2 regions of the Desulfovibrio piger genome follow, and region 2 is predicted to be linked to the other one. Evidence: riboswitches for the same ligand, from Rfam matches in the RefSeq annotation. Region 2 holds a riboswitch; the other holds the start of a gene.
What was found. Region 2 has a riboswitch for cobalamin ahead of DESPIGER_RS05170 (anaerobic ribonucleoside triphosphate reductase). Riboswitches for the same ligand answer to the same signal wherever they lie in the genome.

Region 1: linked by a shared signal. The riboswitch ahead of DESPIGER_RS00425 (FecCD family ABC transporter permease) and the one ahead of DESPIGER_RS05170 (anaerobic ribonucleoside triphosphate reductase) in region 2 are both predicted to bind cobalamin.

The regions. Positions count from the first base shown of each region.
Region 1 covers NZ_LT630450.1:70,938-75,928, forward strand. The annotation lists gene DESPIGER_RS13105 (Rne/Rng family ribonuclease) at 1-540, opposite strand, end outside; gene DESPIGER_RS00410 (metallophosphoesterase family protein) at 836-1,528, opposite strand; gene DESPIGER_RS00415 (5-formyltetrahydrofolate cyclo-ligase) at 1,600-2,217, shown strand; gene DESPIGER_RS00420 (polyphenol oxidase family protein) at 2,208-2,954, shown strand; cobalamin riboswitch at 3,198-3,378, shown strand; gene DESPIGER_RS00425 (FecCD family ABC transporter permease) at 3,508-4,575, shown strand; gene DESPIGER_RS00430 (ABC transporter ATP-binding protein) at 4,575-4,991, shown strand, end outside.
Region 2 covers NZ_LT630450.1:1,115,006-1,119,996, reverse strand. The annotation lists gene DESPIGER_RS05185 (DUF4139 domain-containing protein) at 1-139, shown strand, start outside; gene larA (nickel-dependent lactate racemase) at 820-2,121, shown strand; cobalamin riboswitch at 2,483-2,660, shown strand; gene DESPIGER_RS05170 (anaerobic ribonucleoside triphosphate reductase) at 2,866-4,991, shown strand, end outside.

The DNA.
Region 1 (4,991 bases), 1.0 Mb from region 2:
GTCCTGCGGGCTCACGGCTTCGGGAGATTTTTTGCGGGGGGCACGCTGGCGGCGCTGGGCACCGGGCGAACGGCGGGTACCGCGACGGGGCGCGGCGTGCTGTCCGCCGTCGGTATCGGCGGGCGTTTCGGCGGCTTCAGGGGCCGGGGCCTGGTCTGGCTCCCGGGCGGTTCCGGTGCCGGGCGCGGCCTGCGCAGCGGATGCCTCTTCTCCGGCCGAGGCTTCGGGAGCGGCTTCGGGGGCCGGGCTTTCGGCGGCAGGGGCCGTGGCCTTGCGGCGGCTGGTCCGGCGGGCGGGCTTGCGGGGCGCGGCGGCCACGGCATCGTCAGCGGGTTGTGCATCGCCGCTGTCCGTGACGGCTTGTTCCGCAGGGGCATCCGTGCTCGTGGCGGCCGTCAGCGTGGCCGTTTCTTCCGTGGCAGGGGCGGCCTTGGCGCGCGAAGTGCGGCGGGTGGTACGGCGTTTGGGGGTGGGGGTTGCTTCAGCGACATCGGAGGACTCGGCCGCGTCGGACACGGCCGGTGTGTTTTCCTGGGTCATAAATATCCTTTTGGACCGCCAGAGGCGGCGAAATTTGTCAGCCGTCATCCCGGCTGAAGGAACGGCCGGGCATCCGGCAAAAGCCGGAGGGCGCGTCCGTGAGCGGACACGGGCCCGGGGATGCCCGGAAGGGGCAGGACACGGGGGATGGCAGGAGAAAACGCCCGTCACGGGACGGCGTTTTCCTGGCGGCCGGAACAGCCGCCGGAGGGGCAACGTCAGAAAGCGCGGTACCGGGCCGCGCCATGACGGGCGGGATCAGACTGTCTGTCCCCCGCGGAAGCGCCTGGCTTCGCTAATCACAATTTTCAAGGACGCGCAGCTCCACGGATAGCTTGCCGCCGCAGGAACGCAGCAGCACATAGCCGCCCTGGGCCAGAGCGCCCGGATTCACCACGATGGTGCGGCCCACCCTGTCCACGGCGCGCGCTTCGTGGATATGTCCGCACAGGCAGACATCGGGCTGGGCTTCTTCAAGGAATTCGCGCACGGCAGTAGAGCCCACATGGATATTGCCCGGGATGACGTCGCAGGCGCTGTCCTTGGGCGGATTGTGCGAAACCAGCACGGTGTGGGGGTACTTGCGGGCCTTCTGCCAGCTGCTTTCCAGCCAGCCGGCGAAGGTGGATTCAGGAAACTCGCTGGGCGTGCCGAAAGGCGTGAACGTGGAGGCTCCGATGCCGAAGATGGCCGTATCGGGCGTGAGTTCGTGCACCTGCGTGTGCAGGTTGCAGCCCAGGCCGCTCAGCCATTCGTCCACTTCGGGCCGGTCCATGTTGCCTATCTGGGCCCAGATGCGGGGATTGTGCGCCCGCAGAACGTCCATGACCAGCTCGGCCTGCTTGACGCCGCCCGTGATGGTCAGGTCGCCGGTGACGATGATGCCGTCCGCCTGCGCCAGCTCGGGGATACGGGCAAACAGCCCGGGCTCGTCGTGAATGTCCCCAACGGCAATCCAGAGATGATCCTGTTCGTTGACGCTTGGCATGGCGGTGTTTCCTTTGTTATAAAGTCACTCCGCGAACTATGGCACATTTTAGCAAGGATGGAAAGACCTCCATGTCCCTTCCCCCCGATGAGCTGAAGAAGGAACTGCGCACCCGCATGCGCGGGCTGCGGCGCGGGCAGGATCCCGCCCTGGCACGGCAGCGGGCCCGCGCGGCCCAGCAGGCCCTGCTGGACTGGGACGTCTGGCAGCAGGCCGCCCGTGTGGCCCTGTATGTGGCCCTGCCGGAAGAAGTGCACACCGGCTACCTGCTGGCCGATGCCTGGCAGCGACGCGTGCGCGTCTACCTGCCCCGGGTGCGCCTGGAGCGCGGGCGCATGGATTTCGTACCCTGTGCCCGGGTAGGCGACATGGCCGCCGGCCCCTACAAGATGCTGGAACCCCATGCCGGTCTGCTGGGCATGGCGCCCCCGGTGCTGGCCCACCCCGATTTCTGCCCCGACGTGCTCATCCTGCCCGGTGTGGCCTTTGACCGCGCGGGCAACCGCCTGGGCTTCGGCGGCGGCTATTATGACCGCTTCCTGTCGGCCTTCGGCGCCCGGGGCAGCGGCCGGCGGCCCCGGCTGGTGGGCCTGTGCTATGCTTTCCAGGTGGTGGATGCGCTGCCCTCCCAGGAATGGGACCAGCCCGTGGACTGCCTGTGTACCGAAGAAGGACTCGTATGCCTGTAAGTTTCATCCCCTTTGTGTTCCCCGGCGTGGACAACGTGCGCTGCGCCTTCCAGACCCGCTGGCAGGCGGCCGGAGACGGCCCGTACGCCGGTGGCAACATCTCCCTCGCCACGGCCGATGACCGGCAGAGCGTCATCGGCAACCGCCGCGAACTGCGGGCGGCCCTGGGCCTCCGGCGCATGGCCGAACTCAACCAGGTGCACGGCGATGCCATGATCTTCGAGCCCGAGGCCGTGGAGCCCGACGCCGTTCCCCGCTGCGATGCCGACGGCATGGCCACCGCGCAGGCCGGGCTGGGGCTGGCCATCAAGACCGCCGACTGCCAGCCCATCCTGCTGGCCCACAGGAGCGGCCGTTTCGTGGCCGGCATCCATGCGGGCTGGCGCGGCAACCGCTGTGACTTTCCCGGTTCCGGGGTGCGCCGCTTCTGCGAGCATTACGGCGTGGAACCGCGCGAACTCCTGGCCGTGCGCGGCCCGAGCCTGGGCCCGGCCCGGGCGGAGTTCATCAATTTCGAGAGCGAGTGGGGCGACGCGTTCCGCCCCTGGTTCGATGCCGGGAGCCGCACCATGGACCTGTGGGGCCTGACCCGCTGGCAGCTGGAGCAGGCCGGGCTGCTGCCCCGCAACATCTACGGCATCGACCTGTGCACGGCCAGCTGCAACCGCCAGTTCTTCTCGTACCGCTGCGTGAAGGCCTCCGGCCGTCAGGCCAGCGTCATCTGGCGCCTGGACTAGGGCAGGCCGGAAGGCATGTTCGTGATGAGGGGGGAAGGGGAAAATCCTGGCTCGCGCACACGGGTTCCCCCTCCCCCTCAAGCTCCCCCATCCCCTTTCCCATGCGTTTTTCCCGGAAGGATGGGGCGTGTCGGGGCTACGGGGAAGCAGCCTCTGCCGCCGGTCTTCGCAAGAGGGGGCATCTGGGCGCTGGGGAGGGGCTCCTCCTTTTCCGTCACACGTTGACAAGCCGCGGCTCCCTGCCTAGAGTAACGCGTTCATGGTCGCCGGAACCTGCCGGCGTCAAAAGGGAATCCCGTGAAAATCGGGAGCGGACCCGCCGCCGTAAGGCCCGCAGACCAGCTTCCTTCATGTGCCACTGGCAACGGGAAGGCCGGAAGCCGGGGGCCGAGCCGGAATACCTGCCGTGGACCGTGGCCGCTGGCCGCGACCGGTATCGGCACGGGTCTTGCCGAGGGAGCAAGGGAATACGGGCCTCTTCCATTGATGGAAGAGGCTTTTTTTGTTTCCGGGCCGGAGTGCCCGGCCACGAAAGGCCATCACAGGACGGATCATGCCGGAGAACAGCCCCATTGCCAAGGATGCGCGGAGCGCGCGCCGCCGGTGCTGCTGCGTGCTGCTGGCCGTCCTCTGGTGCGCCTCCTTGCCGCTGGCCTGTCTGCCCGGGCCCGTGCCCGTGGCTGTGGCCGATGTCTGGCAGGCGCTGGGGGCCGTGGCGGGCCTGTGCCCCCCGGCGGACGGCAGCGTGCAGCTGGTGGTGGGGCAGATCCGTCTGGCCCGTGTGCTGCTGGGCCTGCTGTGCGGTGGTGCGCTGGCCGTGGCCGGAGTGGCCCTGCAGGGCGTGCTGCGCAATCCGCTGGCGGACCCCTTCACCCTGGGCATCTCCGCCGGAGCGGCCTGCGGCGCCAGCATGGCCATCGCGCTGGGCGGTACCCTGGGCATCTGGGCAGGAGGCCTTGCCGTGGGGCTTTCCGCGGCGGCCACGGTCTCCCTGTCGGCCCTGCTGGGCTCCCTGCTGGCCCTGGGCGGTGCGCTCTGGCTGGGCAGCGGGCAGGGAAGTTTCCGGCGCGAGACCGTCATCCTGGCCGGCATCGCCGTGGCGGCCTTTCTGGGCGCCGTGGTGGCCCTGGTCAAGGCCCTCAACGAAGAATCCGTCACCAGCATCGTTTTCTGGATCATGGGCAGCCTGCAGGGCCGGGGCTGGGACAGCGTCCCCCTTTTGCTGGCCACCTTGCTGCCGGGGCTGCTGGTGGTGCTGCCGGGCTGGCGCAAGCTGGACATGCTGGCCCTGGGCGACGAACAGGCCGCGCATCTGGGCCTTGCCGTGGGCCGCACACGTTTCTGGCTGCTGGCCGGCGCCAGCTGCATGACGGCCGGTTGCGTGGCCGTGGCCGGGGTCATCGGCTTCGTGGGCCTGGTGGTGCCGCATGTCCTGCGCATGCTGCTGGGCGGAGCGCACGGCCCTTTGCTCTACGGCGCCTTCCTGGGCGGCGGCATCTTGCTGGTCTGGGCGGACGTGCTGGCCCGCTGTGTGCTTTCCGGCGGACAGGAATTGCCCGTGGGCGTGGTGACGGCCCTGCTGGGCGGCCCCTTTTTCGCTTTTCTGGTGCGGAGGCGCTGATGCTGCGGGCAAAAGGCATCCGGGCGGCCTACGGCACGGACGAGATAGTGCATGGTGTGGACATCGACCTCCACCCCGGTGAGGCCGTGGCCCTGCTGGGCCCCAACGGCAGCGGCAAGACCACGCTGCTGCGGGTGCTGGCGGGCAGCCTGACGCCGACAGCGGGGTCGGTACAGGTGCAGGGGGCGGACATCCGCCGTCTTTCCCCCCGGGAACGGGCCCGCCGGGTGGCCGTGCTTTCCCAGCGCAATGCCGCGCCACAGGGCATGACCGCCCTGCAGATGGTCCTGCTGGGCCGCTATCCCTGGCTGGGCTGGTGGGGCAGCTACAGCGCCGAAGACCGGCGCATCGCCCACGAGGCCCTGGAGGAGACCGGCGCGCTGCCGCTGGCCGGACGGCAGGTGAGCGAGCTTTCC
Region 2 (4,991 bases):
CGGTACCCGGCCGCAGAAGGGCGGGGACCACAGCCTGTTCTGGAAGGTGGAGGTGCCCGCGGGCGAGAGCCGCAGCATCAGCCACGGCGTGAACGTCAGCGCACCGGCCGAGCTGGACCTGAACCCTGTGGCACCGTGATGCTGTTTTTTTGACGTGATGCCCTTCCCGCCGTCGGGGCGGCAGAAGGGCAGAAGACAAGGGCGGGGCATCCCGCCCTTTTTCCGTTCCCGCCCGGGCTGTCCGCCGGGAGGGAAGCGGGAAGGGAAAGGCATCCGTGCATGCCTGGAGAGCGGGCATGGTATGCCGGGGGAAGGCGGGGACGTTTTTTGTAAAAACTGTCCCCGCCTTCCCCCGGACCCCCATCCACCCCTGAAAAAACGTTTGTCCAGGTCTGTCTGCCGGTCCCCGTCGCTGGCTGGAGAGGGAGCAGGCAGGGCATTTGTCCATATCAAGGATGGCAGGGAAAAAAGGCAGGCTGGTACCCGGCAGCATCGGCCAGGGCGATGCGCCGGAGAAGGGAGTGCCCTGGGCGCAGGGCAGCCCGGTCCATGCGGGGCGGCAGGCCGAAGGAGCGCGTGCGCGTCCTGCCGGGGCGGATACGGCAGGGCGCCCTCCGGGGGCACAGGGATGCGGTGCCGGTGCGCGCGGCACCGGCGGCCATGAGAGCAAGGCAAAATGCCGTATGTGATATTTTATAAAATAAAACCGGGGAGTTCCCCGGATTTTAGGCTTGCGGCCCGCGGGCGAGGGGCCTATAGTCGCGAACCTCTGCGGAGCTGTTCCGCTGTTTTCTGGCCTTAGAGGGAATGAGGTGCGTCATGTCAGAACATACGCTGCACTATGGTGATATTTCCTGGACCATGCCGGTGGCCGACAAGAACCTGGCGGCCGTGCTGGAGTCCAATCCTGTGTCTTTGCCGGTCATGGAACCGGATCAGGCCGTGCGTGAGGCCCTGCGCCATCCCATCGGCTCGCCCTGCCTGAAGGACATCGTCAACCCCGGCGAGAAGATCTGTCTGCTGGTGCCCGATGTGACCCGCTTGTGGCAGTCGCCCGCGGTCTACGTCCATGTGATGGTGGAAGAGCTCAACGCCTGCGGCATCCCCGACAGTGACATCCTCATCGTCACGGCCACGGGCACGCACCGTGCCCATGTGGGCGACGAACAGGCCCGCCTGCTGGGCGAGGACATTTGCCGCCGCATCCGCGTCATCGACCACGACTGCCGCGATACGGCCCATCTGGTGCATGTGGGCGATACCAGCCGCGGCACGCCGGTGTGGTTCAACAGCTACGCCATGGCCTGCGACAAGATCATCATCACCTGCGGCGTGGTCTATCACTTCCTGGCGGGCTTCGGTGGCGGCGGCAAGATGCTGCTGCCCGGCATCGCCGGGTACGAGACCATCCAGCGCCACCACAAGCAGGCCCTGAACCCCGGTTTCGGCAACGGCACCAATGCCGACGTGCGCAGCGCCAACATGGCGGACAGCAACATCTTCCATGCCGACATCTTCGAGGCCGCGGCCATGGCCCGCCCCTGCTTCGGCCTCAATGTGGTGGTCAATGACGACTACCGCATCCTCAAAGCCTTCGCCGGCGACTGGGTCCAGTCCCATGCGGCGGCCTGCCGTCTGGTGGACAGCATGGAGGGCGTGACCATCCACGAGCGCACGCCCCTGGTGGTGGCCAGCGCGGGCGGCTATCCCAAGGACATCAACCTGTACCAGACCATCAAGCTGCTGAGCAACGCCCTGAGCGCCGTGCAGCCGGGCGGGACCCTGATCCTGCTTTCCCGCTGTTCCGAAGGCTTCGGCAACCCCGACACGGAGAGGCAGATCTGTGCCTACAGCGACATGCAGGCCCGCGAGAAGGCCCTGCGCGATACGTTCTCCATCGGCAGCTATGTAGGCTTCCTGTTCGCCGAGGCGGCCGAGAAACACAACCTCATCCTGGTGACGGACATGGATGCCGCCCTGTTCGGCAAGACGAAGCTGCACGTCTGCCACACCCTGGACGAGGCCCTGGACATGGCCCGCCATTTCCTGGGGCAGGAGCTGGACGTGCGCACCACCATCATGCCGCACGGCGCCTCGACCCTGCCCAAGCTGGCGGTCTAGCGGCACCAGGCCGGCGCGGGCATCCCCGGGGTGCCCGCGTCAGGGACAGGAGGGCTTCCGGCCGGATGGCGCGGCCCGGGCGGTACGCCATCCGTGCCCGGGGCCGTGCCGTTTTCCCTGCCCTGTTTTTCCGGGGGAGGCCTGTTCCCCCCCGCCGGAAGGGGACGCCCGGCCGGCCGGGAAGCTGTGAAAAACAGCGCAGGCAGCGCGGCCTGCAAAGCCGGAAATCCCGCCAGCCCAGAGCTGGCGCGGGCTTTGGCAAATTGCCTGTCTTGGCGCAGAGTTGCGATTTTTTACAAGTATTTCAAGTTGTTAAAAAATACTTACAAAAAACCTGTGTTGACACTTGAGGCACCTTTTGCCATCTTGAGCGGGCAGAAGCGCTGCTACGAGCTTCATCGGGAATCCCGTGAGATCCGGGAGCGGACCCGCCGCCGTAAGTCGCAGAACCTGCTCCCCCCGTGGGCCACTGGCAGCCGCCGGGAAGGCCGGGAGCAGGGTGACGAGCCGGAAGACCTGCTTCTGCCGCTTGTCCATGGGGACAGCCTCACGGCAACGGGTTTTTGCCGCTGGGAAGGGACGTCATGACAGTCTGTCGCCGTATCGGCCGCCGGACGTCCGCATCTTTTTTCCACCTTTTTCGTGATTTTTCAGGGCCCGGGACCTCCCGCACAGGGAGGGTCTTTTGTGTTGACCCTAAAACGGGCCGCAACAACAACCATCTTGGATCTGGAGCAGGAAAACATGCTTGCGAGCATCATCAAGCGGGACGGGACCGAGGTCGCCTTCGATTCCGTCAAAATTCTCAATGCCATCACCAAGGCCAACAAGGCGTCCGGCGAGGACATGTCCCCCACGGATCTCCTGTTCGTCACCGAAAAGGTCTGCCGCAAGCTCGAAGCCCAGAACCTCCGCCATGTGGAAGAGATCCAGGACGTGGTGGAAGAGACCCTGATCCAGTACGATTACGCCAAGACCGCCAAGGCCTACATCCTGTACCGGGCCGAGCACACCAAGCGCCGCAACGCGGAATCGTACCTGATGGAGATCTACAAGACCCTGACCTACGCGCCCGCCATCGAGGAAGACATCAAGCGCGAGAACGCCAACATCGACGGCGATACGGCCATGGGCACCATGCTCAAGTACGGTTCCGAAGGGGCCAAATATTTCACCGACAACTACGTCCTGCCCAAGGACGCCTCGGCCGCGCACATCAACGGTGACATCCACATCCATGACAAGGATTTCTACATGCTCACCGAGACCTGTTGCCAGATCGACCTGATCCCGCTGTTCCGCAACGGCTTCTCCACCGGTCACGGCCATCTGCGCGAGCCCAATTCCATCGAGAGCTATTCCGCCCTGGCCTGTATCGCCATCCAGGCCAACCAGAACGAGATGCACGGCGGCCAGAGCGTGCCGCATTTTGATTACGCCATGGCCGGCGGCGTGGCCAAGACCTTCCGCAAGGAATACCGCCATGCCTTCACCGCCTTCGTGCGCATCAGGACGGGCATGGATGCCGCCCGGGCCGAGGAGTTCAGCCAGCAGATCCTGCTGCCCGTGATGCCCGCCATCCGCATGGCCGATGTGGACGAACTGGGCAAGCGCCTGGAAGGCCTGGTGGCCGGGAACGAGCGCGAGCTGGTGCGTGCCGCCCATGCCTACGCCGCCGAGGAAGCCCTGCGCATCACCGACCGCCGCACCTATCAGGCCATGGAAGCCTTTGTGCACAACCTGAACACCATGAATTCCCGCGCCGGCGCGCAGGTGCCCTTCAGCTCCGTCAACTACGGCACCGATACCTCCGCCGAGGGCCGCATGGTGGTGCGCAACCTGCTGCTGGCCACCCAGGCCGGTCTGGGCAGCGGCGAGACATCCATCTTCCCGGTGCAGATCTTCAAGGTCAAGGAAGGCGTCAACTACAACGAAGGCGACCCCAACTACGACCTGTTCAAGATGGCCATCAAGACCTCGGCCATGCGCCTGTTCCCCAATTTCAGCTTCCTGGATGCGCCGTTCAACCTGCAGTACTACAAGCCCGGCGACTACAACAGCGAAGTGGCCTACATGGGCTGCCGCACCCGCGTGCTGGGCAACGTGTACGACCCCGACCGCCAGGTGACCTGCGGCCGCGGCAACCTGAGCTTCACGTCCATCAACCTGCCCCGTCTGGGCATCGAGGCCAGGGGCGACCAGGACCGCTTCTTCCAGCTGCTGGATGACCAGATCGACCTGGTGTTCCGCCAGCTGCTGCACCGCTTCGACATCCAGTGCTCCAAGAAGGTGCGCAACTATCCCTTCCTGATGGGCAACGGCATCTGGCTGGATTCCGAAAAGCTGGACTGGGACGACAGCGTGGCCGAAGTGCTCAGGCACGGCACCCTGACCGTGGGCTTCATCGGCCTGGCCGAGACCCTGGTGGCCCTGACCGGCAAGCATCATGGCGAGAGCGAAGAGTCCCAGAAGCTGGGCCTGCGCATCGTGGAGCATATGCGCAAGCGCTGCGATGACGAAGCCGCCAAGACGCATCTCAACTTCACCCTGATCGCCACGCCTGCCGAGGGCCTGAGCGGCCGCTTCGTGGCCCTGGACCGCAAGAAGTACGGCGTCATCAAGGGCGTCACGGACCGGGAGTACTACACCAACTCCTTCCATGTGCCCGTGTATTTCCCCATCAAGGCCTTCCGCAAGATCGAGCTGGAAGCGCCCTACCACAGCTTCACCAATGCCGGTCACATCACCTATGTGGAGCTGGACGGCGATACCTGCAAGAACCTGGAAGCCTTCGAGACCATCATCCGTTTCATGCACGACAAGGGCGTGGGCTACGGATCCATCAACCATCCGCTGGACCGCGACCCCGT